3 regions of the Leuconostoc suionicum genome follow, and region 2 is predicted to be linked to each of the others. Evidence: predicted binding sites of a transcription regulator. Region 2 holds the regulator's gene; each other region holds the start of a gene.
What was found. Region 2 encodes LexA, which represses DNA repair genes until DNA is damaged. Its sites were predicted from a motif close to CNAACANNTGTTNG; they were not measured.

Region 1 (5,202 bases), 140 kb from region 2:
GCATAAGGCTTTTGAAGAAATTTATGATTTGTTGGCTGTTCGCGTATTAACGAATTCGATTCCGGACACTTATGCTGTATTAGGAGCAATACACTCAAAATGGACACCGATTCCTGGCCGTTTTAAAGATTATATTGCTTTGCCAAAAGCGAACGGATATCAAAGTTTACATACCACAGTTATTGGTCCTGATGGACGTCCATTGGAAGTGCAAATTCGTACGCATCATATGCATGAAGTGGCTGAATATGGAGTGGCTGCACATTGGGCATATAAAAAAAATCGGGGCTCAAATAAAGAGGCAAATGTTGATGATAACAGTCAGCAAGCTTTAAATGTCATCCAAGGCATATTGGAACTGCAAGAAAATGCCAAAAATGCCGAAGACTTTATGGATGGTGTAACGGGTGATTTGTTTTCTGATCGTGTTTATGCGTTTACACCTCGTGGTGATGTGTTCGAACTGGCTAAAGGTGCCGGACCATTGGATATGGCGTTTTCAATCCATACAAATATCGGGATTAAAACAACTGGTGCAAAAATAAATGGTCGAATTGTACCACTGGATTATAAAATAAAAACCGGTGATATTATCGAAATTATCACTTCTGCTAATGCTAAACCAAGCCGTGACTGGTTGGAGATTGTTTCAACACGCCGAGCACGAAACAAAATTAAGCAGTATTTTAAGCAGTTGGATAGGGAAGACAACATCGCCGCAGCGCGTGAATTGTTATCAAAAAATTTGAGAGACAATAATTTCAATCCCTCTGATATTCTGACGACGGAAAATATTCAAGAAACCGCAGATAAGATGCACTATCATACGCCAGATGATATGTTGGCAGCAATAGGCTTTGGCGATATTGCTGTACCTGGTGTGGCTAATAAATTAACCGAAAAAATACGTGAGGCTAATGAAGAAGCTGCTACAGCAGAATTACAGCGTGAAATGCTGGAGGAAGGTCACGAAATTACCCGTGACGAAACAGCTTTTACCAAACGACAAAAATCAACGGCTGATGATATCGTTATTGCAGGAGTGGATAATTTATTAGTACGTTTAGGTCGATGTTGTACGCCAGTTCCAGGAGACGATGTTAAAGGTTATATCACAAAGGGACGTGGTATTTCTGTTCATCGTGTGGGGTGCCCAAATATTCGAGCAGCTCAGCTTCAAGGACAACGTCTTGTGGATGTACAGTGGGAAGATGAAAATGGGTCAAAACCTAATTATGATGCCGATTTGACTGTGCATGGTGAAAATCGTGGCGGATTGCTAAACGATGTACTTCGTAGTGTTAATGGACGAACGCGCTATGTTAATTCTGTTAACGGTCATGTGACAAAAAACGGAATGGCGCAAGTTTCTCTATCAATTGGTGTCAAAAATTCAGAACAGTTGACAGCAATTATGGATTCTCTAAACAACCTACCAGCAGTATACGATGTGGAACGCACATTTCATTAAAATATGTCAAAAGATATTGGTAAGCCTCAATTGAAACAATTTTGAGGCTTTTTATGATAAAAAGTGAAAGACGTTTGGAAACCCTTGATAGGATATCGTTTTTCACGTATGATGTTAGCAAGTAAATGTACTTTTAGAATGGAGATAGTATGAAAGTTGTGTTGCAACGCGTAAGCAAAGCTAGTGTTAAAATTGATGACCAAGTAAAAGGAGCAATTAACAAAGGATATTTATTGTTAGTTGGCGTTGCTGATGGTGACGAGCAAGCAGATATAGATTATTTAGTTCGGAAAATACATAATTTACGAATTTTTGAAGATGAAAGTGGCCGTATGAATCGTAGTATTGAAGACGTTTCGGGTGCTATTTTATCTATCTCACAGTTTACGTTGTTTGCTGATACTAAAAAAGGAAATCGTCCAAGTTTTACCAAAGCAGGGGCACCAGAATTGGCGACTGTTATGTATGACCAATTCAATGCGGCATTAAGGAAAAGTGGATTACAGGTTGAAACTGGAGAGTTTGGAGCGGATATGCAAGTTAGCTTAACAAACGATGGACCGGTGACAATTTTATTCGACACAAAAAGCGCTCAATGAGCGCTTTTCTTGTGGTTATAATACCACCCAAATGGTATAGTACTTTCTGTACCATTTCTGATTCGGGAAATATTTGTACGATGGCGGTAGAAAACAAAAATTGTTAATATGGTAGTAACTATCGTTAGTATCCAATCATGATAGTATAGTGATATTAGGACGGCGCATGAGAAACTAATCATAGAGCTCAGAGATACCATTGAACTAATTGATAATAAAATAACGAAAATACTAATGATAATGATGAAAAATATGGGATTATATGCAAGTAATACACCAGCTGAAGTAGCAACCGCTTTACCACCTTTAAAGCCAATCCAGATGGAGAACGTGTGTCCCAGTATAGCACCAATACCCACTAACATTGGATTAATGCTACTATGGAATAATAAGGGAAGCAAACCTGCTGCCGTACCTTTAAGCATATCAAGTGCTAGCACAGTTATGCCAGCTCGGATACCCAAAACACGGAATGAATTGGTGGTACCAATGTTACCTGATCCCTCATCGCGAATATCTTTATGGTAAAATATTTTACCTACCCAAAATCCTGGCACCAGAGATCCAATCAAGTAAGAGAGTACAAACATTAATATAGTAGTAAACATAAAAAACCCCTTTAATATAAAAGCAAGTACAAGTTTACCATATATTTAAGTAGTATATGGCATAACTTATTGAAAATAAAATATTGACACTTGTCAGAAACAAAGTTTTCATCTATGATAAAATAGATTGACATTAGCGCACGAACACTGGTTCGTGTATCGAAGGATAGATTAATATGCCAGAAAAAAATCATTATGATTCAGATTCAATAAAAATTTTAGAAGGGCTTGAGGCCGTTCGTAAACGCCCAGGAATGTATATCGGTTCAACAGATGGCCGTGGCTTGCACCACTTAGTCTATGAAATCGTTGACAATGCTGTCGATGAAGCGCTTGGTGGCTATGGAAATGAAATTCGCGTTACGATACATGATAATAACGCCATCACCGTACAAGACTTTGGTCGCGGGATGCCAATTGGCATGCATGAGTCTGGTAAACCTACACCAGAAGTTATTTTAACAGTTTTACATGCCGGCGGAAAGTTTGGGCAAGGTGGCTATGCGACTTCAGGTGGGTTACACGGTGTTGGTTCTTCTGTTGTTAATGCATTGTCGGAGAGTTTAACGGTAACCATTGTTCGTGAAGGTCACAAGTGGCAAGAGGAATTCGTGAATGGTGGTAATCCAGTTGGTACTTTACGAGATTTAGGTAAAACTAAGGAACCAACAGGGACAACGGTTACTTTCAAGCCAGATGCGACAATTTTTAGTGCTACAGTGTATAAATTTGATATTTTAGCAGAACGTTTGCGTGAATCGTCATTCTTGATGAGTGGTGTTAAATTTACGCTAACCGACGAAAGAGTTGATCCAATTCGTGTTGAAGAATATCATTATGAAAAAGGTCTTGAAGCGTTTGTTGGTTTTCTGAACGAAGACAAAGAAACTATCGGACCAGTTATGACCTTTGAGGGTGAACAAGAGGGTATTGTTGTTGATGTTGCAGCGCAGTACAATGATGGTTACTCTGAAACACTTCTTTCATTTGTTAACAATGTCCGTACACAGGATGGTGGAACCCACGAAGTTGGTTTTCGAACTGCGTGGACAAAGGCTTTTAATGAATATGCACGAAAAGTTAACTTACTAAAAGATAAAGATAAAAACTTAGAAGGCACGGATGTCCGTGAAGGATTATCAGCTGTTATTTCATTGCGTGTTCCAGAACAGTTTTTGCAGTTTGAGGGACAGACCAAAGATAAACTTGGAACGCCAGAGGCACGTGGTATTGTTGACTCCGTTGTTAATGAAACTCTTGGACGCTTCTTAATGGAAAACGGGGACTTCGGACAAAACTTAATCCGTAAGGCACTTCGCGCGCGCGAAGCTCGAGAAGCCGCTCGTCGCGCCCGTGATGAAAGTCGCACTGGTAAAACTAAGGGTGCGAAAGATCGCCTGCTTTCCGGGAAGTTAGCACCTGCCCAGTCTAAAAATGCTGATAAAAATGAGCTCTTTCTAGTCGAGGGTGATTCAGCTGGGGGCTCTGCAAAGCAAGGACGTGACCGTAAATTCCAAGCCATTTTGCCACTACGTGGAAAAGTGCTAAACACTGAAAAAGCTAAGTTAGTAGATATTTTAAAAAATGAAGAAATATCAACATTAATTTATGCTATTGGTGGCGGTGTTGGAACTGATTTTAAAGTTGAAGATGCTTCATTTAACAAAATTATCATTATGACAGATGCCGATGATGATGGCGCGCACATTCAAACCTTACTACTAACATTCTTTTATAAGTATATGCAGCCATTAATTGAAGCTGGGCGTGTCTACATCGCCTTACCACCATTATACCGCGTCAAGTACTCTTCCAAGAAAATGGAAGACCAATTTGCTTGGACTAATGATGAGTTAGAATCGATTACGAGTCAGAGTGATGCGCGTTATGAATTAACACGTTTCAAGGGACTTGGTGAGATGAATGCACCGTTATTATGGGAAACAACAATGGACCCTGAATCAAGAACACTAATACGTGTTAAAATTGATGACGCTGTTTTAGCTGAAAAACGTGTTACTACGTTGATGGGTGATAAAGTTGATCCGCGACGTGAATGGATTGAAGCCAATGTTCACTTTACATTGGATGAAGCTGGGTCAATTCTAGACACAGTTGATGGAGATGACACCAAGTCTAGTGATGTTTTTGAAAAAGCGCGCAATCATGAAACTGGTACAAAATTTAAAGAGCAAAAAAATGTCCCAGTCATTAAGACTTGGCAGAATGGTGATGATTGATTTCATTCGTTACTAGAGAAGAATAGCTAGCTATTTAAATTATGGTTAGGTTATTACTTAGTATTTTAAATAAAACTTTTTATTACATTTATCTGTAATTAGTAATTTTATAGATGTTTTAATCAAGGAGAACCGCACTTAGATGGCAGATCGTATAACCGAACTCTCACTTGAAGCAGTGATGGGGGAGCGCTTTGGGCGCTATTCAAAATATATAATTCAAGAACGTGCTTTGCCAGACATTCGAGACGGATTGAAGCCAGTGCAACGGCGTATTTTGTTTG
Region 2 (5,202 bases):
GGATTTCTCCATCTCAGATAAATTGTATTTTGAACCACTTACCTTGGAAGATGTTCTCAATGTGATTGAGCTAGAGAATCCAGTCGGTGTAGTTGTTCAGTTTGGCGGACAAACTGCAATTAATTTAGCTCAACCTTTGTTAGATAATGGTGTAAATATTTTGGGAACCTCTGTAGAGGATCTAAATCGTGCCGAAGATCGTGAAGCATTTGATCAGGTCATAAAAGAACTTGCTTTACCACAACCTATTGGTAAAACAGCAACCACAGTTGACGGTGCATTAGCAGCTGCACAATCCATTGGATATCCCGTATTGATTCGTCCTTCATATGTTTTGGGTGGTCGAGCAATGGAAATTGTTTCTTCTGACGATGAACTCCAGGACTACATGCAGCGTGCGGTCAAGGTTTCAAATGATCATCCGGTATTGATTGATTCGTACCTAGTGGGGCAAGAAGCAGAAGTAGATGTCTTGTCAGATGGTGAGACAGCTGTAATCCCAGGTATTATGGAACATATCGAACGGGCGGGGGTCCACTCAGGGGATTCTATGTCGGTTTACCCACCACAGTACTTGTCACAAAAAGTTCAAGATGAAATGGTGCAGGCCTCTATTAATTTGGCTAAATCTATGAATACAATAGGGTTGATGAACGTGCAGTTTGTTATCCATGAAAATACGGCATATGTTATCGAAGTAAATCCACGTGCATCACGTACAGTACCGTTCATATCCAAAGTTACGCATCTTCCTCTCGCTCAATTAGCAACAAGAGTTATGTTAGGTGAAAAATTATCGGAAATGGGATTTGAGACGGGACTTGTTCCTAATGATGATATGGTGCATGTTAAAGCACCGATATTTTCGTTCACAAAGTTGCCCGATGTTGATTCTTTGCTCGGCCCAGAAATGAAGTCTACTGGTGAAGTCATGGGGTCAGATATTAACCTATCCAAGGCGTTGTATAAGGCCTTTATTGCTTCTAACATCAAAGTACCACGTTATGGCAATGTTTTGTTCACAGTTGCTGATGATGACAAAGAAGAGGCGCTTGAATTAGCAAAGAGATTCAATGATTTGGGATTTGCTTTGTTTGCAACTGTCGGTACGGGTGCTTACTTGTCAGACAATGACTTGCCTGTGGAAGTACTCGATAAAATTTCGGAATCAGATAATAATGCGGTTGCAGCACTGCGTCAACAAAAAGTACAGGTGGTTATTAACACAACTCAAGCAGATGACCGTGCTGAAAGCGATGGCCGCTTGATTAGAAATGCTGCCATTGAAAATGCCGTGCCTTTGTTTACTGCTTTAGATACAGTTAGTGCCTTCTTAGAAGTATTAGAGTCGCGCAGTTTTACCGTGAAAGAAATGCACTAAACTTTTTCAAATAAGCTTCGGCTTATGTACATAGGAGGATCATAATGATAGAACAGCCAGTCTTTATTGCTTTGGACTTTCCCGATGCAACCACTACTTGCAAATTTTTGGATCCTTTTTCAGATCTAGTGGAAAAGCCAGCATTGAAAATCGGTATGGAGCTTTTTTATCGTACGGGACCAGAGTTCATCACAGAACTACGTGCATTGGGCTATACGATTTTCTTAGATTTAAAACTTTACGATATTCCAAATACTGTTGGTCGTGCAGTCGCTAATATATCAAAACTAGATGTACAATATTTAACTTTGCATGCAGCTGGAGGGAAAAGAATGTTAGAAGCAGCTGTTGCCAATAAGAGTGACGCGTTAAAGTTACTTGCAGTGACACAGCTAACTTCTTTTTCGGAGGCTGAGATACAAGAGATACAACTAACCACAGCAACTATTGAAGAAAGTGTTGCACATTTGGCTGAGCTCGCATACTCGGCGGGCATAGACGGGACAATTAGTTCACCTTTGGAGGCTAGTTTAATTAAGTCACACACGAATGACCGATTTTTACGTATCACACCCGGTATTCGTTTAGCTGGTGACGCAGCTGGAGATCAAGTGCGTGTGACTACGCCAGCGGAAGCCAAGAAGTTGAATTCAACTGGATTAGTTGTTGGTCGATCAATTACAAAATCGACCAACCCGGTGGCTGCATATCAACGTGTTGTCAATGAATGGAGAAAATAAATGACAAACTATAAACAACAAGTAGCTAATGATTTACTTGAAATTGGCGCCGTAAAATTTTCACCAGAAGAACCTTTCACGTGGGCCTCGGGTATAAAGAGTCCAATATATACAGATAATCGGATGACCATTGGTTTCCCTTTGGTACGTCAAAATATTTATAAGGGGTTATCTGAATTAATAAAAAAAGAGTATGGTGACGTTGAGATTATTGGTGGAGTGGCTACTGCAGGTATTCCTCATTCGGCTTGGGTAGCTGAAGAATTAAATAAGCCAATGATCTATGTACGTTCAAAACCTAAAGATCACGGGGCAGGTCGTCAAACAGAAGGCGCCTTGGTAAAAGATCGCAAAGTCGTTCTGATTGATGATTTGATATCAACAGGGGGTTCTGTGTTGGCTGCAGTAAATGCGGTACGTAATGAGGGAGCAAGTGTACTTGGCGTTGTTTCCATATTCTCTTATGAATTGCCAGCTGGTAAAAAAAATTTTGACGAAGCAGGACTAACATTTAACTCGCTAACAACATATTCACAACTCATTGAAACAGCGGTAAAGCGTGGGGATCTCGATAAATCACAAGTTGAAACCTTACAAAATTGGAAGAAAAATCCAAATGCTTGGCAAGCATAATAAAAAGGCTCATCCCTGATGAGCCTTTTTACTTGATTTTTAATAAATAGCGTCGCGATATAGTCCGATGACTTTTCCTAAAATAGAGACTTTTTGCAAAATAATTGGCGCCATGCTGTTATTTTCTGGTTGTAAGCGATAATGATCGGCTTCACGGAAAAAACGCTTGACTGTCGCTTCATTGCTATCATTCATTGCGACAACGACATCACCATTATCAGCATTCTCTTGCTTACGTACGATAACTTTGTCTCCATCTAGGATGCCAATGTTAACCATTGAATCACCATGAACATTAAGCATGAACAGGTCACCATCAAATTGCATTAAATTATCTGGAATAGGGAAAAATTCGGTTGCTTCTTCTTCCACTGCCAAAATTGGTGTACCCGCTGTAACCATTCCAAGTACCGGAATTTTTCCGGGTGTTGTTGAAATGCCAAGCATCTCTAAACCAATATCGGTTACTTCGATCGCACGAGCTCTTGGTTTAGAAGCATCTTTTAAAAGATAACCTTTTTTGACTAGTCGTTCGATGTGACCGTGAATAGTTGAAGAAGATGATAATCCAACAGCTTCACCAATTTCTCGGACGGTTGGTGGGTAACCATTTTCTGATTGTGCTTCATGAATAAATCGAAGCACTTGAATTTGTTTGCTTTCTTGTGTAATTGCCATGATGGGTTTCCTACTTGTTAAATTTACTATCATCAGTATAACGGAAAAACACGAACAAATCAAACGTTTGTTCGTTATTTTTGTAAAAATTCAACCTAATATTAAATAAATGATAAAAACTTGTGTTGTTTATTTTTGTAACGAACAAAATGGTTCATATTGAAAACGTTAACTCTGCAAGTAATTATAGCACGCCTTTGCTGGCTGTGCTATAATAACTATCAGACATTTTAGTAAGGAGAATATGCATGATTAGCACATGGCTAGCAATTTTAATTGCAGTGTTAACTTTAGTTATTGGTTTGGTCGGTGGCTTTTTCTTGGCACGTAATTCAATGAAGAGTTATCTTGCAAAAAACCCACCTATTTCAGAAGAAATGATGAAATCAATGATGATGTCAATGGGACAAAAACCATCTCAAAAGAAATTGAACCAAATGATGGCTCAGATGAAGCAACAAAGTGCCAATTCGCAAAAAAAATAAGCCAATCGGCTTATTTTTTTTCTAAACGTTTTGGATCTACATATTTCCAAGTTGGGTCAATCTCAGCATCTAATTCTTGGAATGCTTTTTGCATTTGCTCAGTATATTTAGCAATATTTTCTTTGTTCAATCGGTCTTTACGATCAATAATAATTGGCTTACCAAAATTAACTGTGGTATTATTACGTTTGAAAAGTTGACTGAACTTAACAGGACCTTGATAGACAGCTGGTACGATTGCCTTTCCAGCCATTCGTGCAATTAAAATGGAACCTGATTTTAAATCGTCACTGTGTCTAGAACCGGAAGGAAACATTATCAAAGAGCGATTGCCATCTTTTAATTCACGTACGGGAATTTTGATGACGCTTGGGCCAACATTTTCACGATCAACTGGGAAAGCGCCGGCTGATTTGATTAACCAGGCAAGTGGCTTGAATTTAAATAATTCAATTTTTGCCATGAAAATAAAGTGTTTTGGGTAGGCCGCCATGGCATACCATACTGGGTCCCACCAAGTACGATGTGGGCCAACTAGCACATAGTTATCGTTTTGGGGTATTCTGTCGCGATTCATGTATTTAATGCGACCAGTAACTGCCCATATTAAAGCAACAGCAATGCCACGTAAAAAATCATAGAATTTCATATTTATTTACCTCATAAATTAAATCATTTCAATTTTACAGATAAACAGAGAGAAACGCAAATGACACAACCATTTCTTAAAGCAAATGAACGTATCGATGGACTTCCATCACAAAATATTAATATTATCCAGAATCCAGACATGTTTTCATATTCCTTAGATGCAATTTTATTAGCACATTTTGCTGATGTAAAGGGGAAAGGTAAAGGGTTATCTGTAGATTTGGGATCAGGTACTGGCGCAGTTGGCCTTTTTTACGCCCCGAAAGTGACTGGAAAAATAAAGTTAGTCGAGATACAACCAGAATTAGCTGAAATGGCACAACGCAGCATTGAACTGAACAATTTGCATGAACGTGTTTCGGTCCTTCAAGCTGACATGAAAGATATATTTAATGAAATTCAACCTGGTTCGGTTGAAACTGTTCTGACAAATCCACCTTATTTTCCCTTAACTGAGACTACCAAGACTAATATAGATAAACATTATGAAATTGCGCGCCACGAGTTGATGATTAACCTGCCTGAATTGGCCCAAATTACCAACAAACTCCTGAAAAATAATGGCAAGGTCTATATGGTACACCGGCCGGAAAGACTAGCAGATATATTTGCAGCGTTTGCTGCACGAAAGCTC
Region 3 (5,202 bases), 540 kb from region 2:
TTATACTTGTATGTAAGCATTTACACAAATATAATTTTTAGCCTTAGTCAATTATCACATCATCGTAAAAATATTGCAAAGTAACAGCCATTCACAATTCTATGGTAAAATAATTACAATTGTATAGCATGAGAAGGGGATTTTTTATGAAAAAACCAGAGCAACAGTCATGGTATAGTCGTTGGTTTTCTGGCAATGACTTGTTAAATGGTCTGATTGTAATTTTATTAGTTTTGCTAATCATTTTTTTGGCTTGGCAAGTACGTTTTTTGTTTGAACCAATTCGTGCATTATTTACAGCCGTCGGTGCACCTATAATGATAAGCGGTGTGCTGTATTATTTGCTAAGTCCGATTGTCGGTCTTCTGGAAAAATACGTGCATTTACCAAGAAACTTATCGATTGGTGTGGTCTTGATTGTCTTATTAGCTATCATTGGAGTAGCCGTTGCTACTATTGTCATGGTATTGCGTAATCAAGTCATTCAATTTATCGATAACTGGCCAGATTACTGGAAAACCAGCGAAGCTTTTATTAATGAGACTTTTGCCAGTGAACAATTTAAATTTATCAGAGATTATTTGAATCATACTAATTCTGATCTTAATCAAAATGTATTAGATTGGAGCAAAAAGTATTTGACGAGCGGGGTTGCAGGTATTAGTTCGTTTGCATCAATCCTTACATCCATCGGTGTGACAATTGTTTCAACGCCGTTTATTCTTTATTATATGCTGTTAGATGGACACAAATTTTCGTCATTTGTTTCTAGTAAGTTTCCAAATAACTCACAACTATCAGTACGTTATTTATTAACAGAAATTAGTAAGCAAATCGCTCAATATATTCGTGGACAACTTGGTGTTGCACTTGCTGTAATGATTATGTTTTCCATAGGGTATACCATTATTGGTTTACCGTACGGCATATTATTAGCGCTGATGGCAGGTTTCTTTAACTTAATCCCGTATGTTGGATCAATTATTGCACAAGTACCAGTTTTCACAGTTGCGTTAATTGCTGGTGGTCCAAAAATGCTAATATTAGCTATTATCGTGCTAGCTTTTGAACAACCAATTGAAGCACACGTTATTTCACCAAAAATTCTCGGGGAAGCGTTATCAATTCACCCTGTTACTGTTATCGTTGTGCTATTGAGCAGCGGACATATTTTTGGCGTATTAGGTGTTGTATTGGCGGTGCCATCATATGCTGTAGCTAAAGTATTTGTTACGCACATCTATGATTGGTGGCGTGCAAACTCAGATTTATTTGAAGTAGAGGAAGTAGCTGAAAAATGACGAATCACATTGTTTTATTTGAACCTTTAATGCCTGCTAATACGGGAAATATTGCTCGTACGACTGCTGGGACAGATGCAGTTTTACATTTAATAGAACCGTTGGGGTTTGAACTTGATGACAAACACGTTAAACGTGCTGGATTAGATTATTGGGATCATGTAAAGTTGGTGAAACACCCAAGCTTACCTGATTTTCTAGACACTTTAACAGAAAAAGACAACTTATACTTGGTTTCTAAATTTGCTAATCAAGACTACACACAGCCTAATTATGCACAAAATGATACTGATAACTACTTCTTGTTTGGGAAAGAAACCACGGGGCTACCAGAAGTATTTATGCGTCAAAATCCGGAGAAGGCTATTCGCATCCCACAAGATGATTCACATGTTCGTTCGTTGAATTTATCGAATACTGTCGCAATTGTACTTTATGAAGCATTGCGTCAGCAATCTTTTTCAAATTTAGAAACAACTCACACATACGAGCAAGACAAACTGAAATAAACAGTTGACAGATATAAATTTCCCTGATAAACTAATATAGTTGTTTCGTAACAACGAACAACTATTGACCATGGCTCGTTGGTCAAGTGGCTAAGACGCTGCCCTTTCACGGCGGAATCGAGAGTTCGATTCTCTCACGAGCTACTAAAAAGCGCAACTCTGGTTGCGCTTTTTTGTGTTTAAAAATTAAATTTTTGAAATAGAGTTAAGCAAAGCTTAAGAATTTGACGTGAACATTTGTTCGAGTTTTAAAAATGATAAAATAAAGTGTTAGAATGAACTGACTAAGAGGTGGAACTTTGGCGACAAGAAAGACTACACAAAGACGGCGTACAACACGTGGTAAAAACAGTAAAAAAAAGAACCCATTAGTTCAAAACCTATGCTTTTTGGGTGGTATTGTCTTAGGTATACTAGGTATATTTAAGCTTGGCATATTAGGGGTATTTATTGCTGACATTTTCCGTTTTTTCTTTGGAAACATGTATCTTGTGATTTTAATACCTATGACATTATTTTTGGGGTACTATTTTATTACTCGAAAAACACCCAAAATAGCAACTCATTTTTGGGTTGGCGCCTTTATGATGTTTATTGCTATTGAGACAATTTCATCATTGTTATTTTTTGAATACACACTAAAAAATGCAGATGGATACGTTGGCGAAGTGGTGCGGTTAATTGGTCAAGATTTTATCAATCAATCAGCAAACACACCAGTTGGCGGTGGTATAATCGGCGCGGCATTGTATCATTTACTGTTTATGTTAATGTCTAGCATTGGCACGTGGATTGTAACAATAATCTTATTATTCAGTGGTATTGCAATCTTTTTCCGTATTCCGGCTCGTGACATTGTTCAGCAAGGCGTTGAAAAGGCTCATGAAGGGGTTACCCATATTCAGGAAAAACGAGCTAGCGAAAAGCCAAACCGACAATCGTTTTTCAAACGTGATCGGCACAAGAAAGACATTACTGATTATGGAGATGATCCATTAGGTGTGGGCCGAGATGATAGCATGTCGACGGATGCTTCTGCTAAAATAGAAAAAGACGTCAATACACCTAGTGTTCAAGAAAATTTCAATGAGCCTGAAATTAAATGGAATGGTCCTATAGCACCCCAACCAACAAAAAAGTTACCCAAAGAACAGGCCGAAAAGACTTCTGTTAGTGATAGCGAAGTTTCTACAAATATGTTGGAAAAAGAAAATCCGGATTACCAGTTACCAACTGCTGACCTATTGACACAATTAGCGCCTACAGACCAAACAAAAGAGTTTAAGAGTTTAACCGACAAATCACGTCTTGTTCATGATACGCTGCAAAGCTTTGGTGTTGAGGCGGAAGTGACCAGTGTTTCTTTAGGCCCTACGGTAACTCAATATGAGTTGAAACCAGGGCAAGGTGTTAAAGTGAATCGAATTGCTAATTTATCGGATGATTTAGCATTGGCACTAGCTGCAAAATCAATACGAATTGAGGCACCAATCCCCGGTAAACCCTATGTTGGTATAGAGGTTCCTAATGACACACAGGCAACTGTTGGATTCCGGGACATGATTGAGAATGCGCCATTTGATGATAATCCGCTTAATGTGCCACTCGGCCGAGATGTAACAGGAAATATTATCATGGCAGACTTATCGGCTATGCCTCATTTGCTTATTGCTGGATCTACTGGATCTGGAAAATCAGTAGGGCTTAACGGTATTATTGTATCTATCCTTTTGCGTGCAAAACCTAATGAAGTTAAATTAATGATGGTTGATCCAAAAGTTGTTGAGTTATCTATTTATAATGGGATCCCACACTTGCTGACACCAGTTGTTTCGGAGCCCCGCAAAGCAGCGAAGTCTTTGCAAAAAGTTGTTGACGAGATGGAAAATCGTTACAAGCTTTTAGCTCAATTTGGAAAACGTAATATTGGTGAATACAATGCGGCGGTTGAAAAGCAGAACGCTGAAGCCAAGGAAACAGATCAACCAATTATGCAACCAATGCCATATATTGTCGCTATTGTAGATGAATTTGCTGACTTAATGAGTACGGTGGGTAATGAAATTGAAGTTTCTATCGCGCGCCTTGGTGCTAAAGCTCGTGCAGCCGGGATTCACATGATTTTGGCCACACAGCGACCTGACGTTAAAGTGATTAACGGTACCATAAAAAGTAATATTCCTGGTAGAATTGCTTTTAGAACAGCCTCTGGAATTGATTCACGTACTATCCTAGACAGTAATGGTGCTGAGAAGCTACTCGGAAAAGGGGATATGATTTTTGCACCGCCCGGTAAGCCGACACAACGTGTTCAAGGTGCATTTATTAGTAATACTGATGTGACTAATATTGTTGAATTTGTTAAATCGCAACAAGAGGTTCAGTATTCCGATGCAATGACTGTTACAGATGAAGAAATTGCTCAAGATAACTCGGAAAATGCTGATGGAAATAGTGATGATGAGTTATTCCAAGAAGCTTTGCAATTTGTTATTGAACAACAAAAAGCCTCAACATCACTGTTACAACGTCGCTTCAGGATTGGTTATAATAGAGCCGCTCGATTAATTGATGATTTGGAAGCGGGCGGTTACATTGGTCCAGCAGACGGATCACGGCCAAGACACGTCAATATTTCAGATGGTAGTTCTGGAATAGAAAGTTAGCATTAGTTTCAAACTAAGTAGTATGATTATATTTTTTGAGTATAATTAAATGATTAAGCAAATAGGAGAATAATAAAAATGGCACTTACAAAAAATCAAATTGCTGCACTACAAAATGTTTTTGATAATGGTATTTTAGATCATGATGCCGAGGCATTAGAAGCGCTAAAGATTGTATTAGCAGATTTAAAAAAATAATTGCAACGCAGCAAAAAAAATGTTATGATGTTTCTCAGAAACATTGATAAGGACAACTCGAATGTCATGCACTTAAAGAGAGCTCATGTTTGGTGAAAATGAGCAGTGCATCCATAAGAGACTACCTTTGAGTGGTGATTTAGTAGTTTTAAATGAAAAGTTGCCCGGGTGATACCGTTATATATCATTTGAGAGAAATAGGAATTTTTCCTGTTTTAAACTTGGGTGGTACCGCGGTAAAACGTCCCTTTAGATCTAATAAGGATCTAAAGGGACGTTTTTGTTTTATTAATGTAAAAGACTAGAATGGAATTTGAAAGGAAAATAGCATGGCAGAAATCAGTCTTACATTCCCAGATGGCGCTATTAAAAACTTTGATGAAGGAATTAAGCCAATTGGGGTTGCCGAAAGTATTTCAAAGTCATTGGCAAAGAAGTCAGTGTCAGGAAAAATAAATGGTTCATATATTGGCATGAACGATGTTATTACTGAAAGTGGTGATTTTCAACTAATCACTACATCAGATA

Region 1: a site for LexA is predicted at 2,820-2,833, ahead of parE (DNA topoisomerase IV subunit B). Genes of this name have one in related genera too.
Region 3: a site for LexA is predicted at 2,041-2,054, ahead of A6B45_RS03250 (FtsK/SpoIIIE family DNA translocase). Genes of this name have one in related genera too.

The regions. Positions count from the first base shown of each region.
Region 1 is NZ_CP015247.1:1,297,711-1,302,912, reverse strand. It holds gene A6B45_RS06550 (RelA/SpoT family protein) at 1-1,471, shown strand, start outside; gene dtd (D-aminoacyl-tRNA deacylase) at 1,621-2,070, shown strand; gene plsY (glycerol-3-phosphate 1-O-acyltransferase PlsY) at 2,064-2,678, opposite strand; gene parE (DNA topoisomerase IV subunit B) at 2,855-4,918, shown strand; gene parC (DNA topoisomerase IV subunit A) at 5,061-5,202, shown strand, end outside.
Region 2 is NZ_CP015247.1:1,161,498-1,166,699, reverse strand. It holds gene carB (carbamoyl-phosphate synthase large subunit) at 1-1,381, shown strand, start outside; gene pyrF (orotidine-5'-phosphate decarboxylase) at 1,426-2,121, shown strand; gene pyrE (orotate phosphoribosyltransferase) at 2,122-2,754, shown strand; gene lexA (transcriptional repressor LexA) at 2,794-3,432, opposite strand; gene A6B45_RS05840 (YneF family protein) at 3,681-3,917, shown strand; gene A6B45_RS05835 (lysophospholipid acyltransferase family protein) at 3,928-4,566, opposite strand; gene A6B45_RS05830 (tRNA1(Val) (adenine(37)-N6)-methyltransferase) at 4,627-5,202, shown strand, end outside.
Region 3 is NZ_CP015247.1:616,571-621,772, forward strand. It holds gene A6B45_RS03235 (AI-2E family transporter) at 147-1,301, shown strand; gene A6B45_RS03240 (tRNA (cytidine(34)-2'-O)-methyltransferase) at 1,298-1,810, shown strand; tRNA gene A6B45_RS03245 (tRNA-Glu) at 1,883-1,954, shown strand; gene A6B45_RS03250 (FtsK/SpoIIIE family DNA translocase) at 2,110-4,476, shown strand; T-box leader at 4,709-4,926, shown strand; gene thrS (threonine--tRNA ligase) at 5,004-5,202, shown strand, end outside.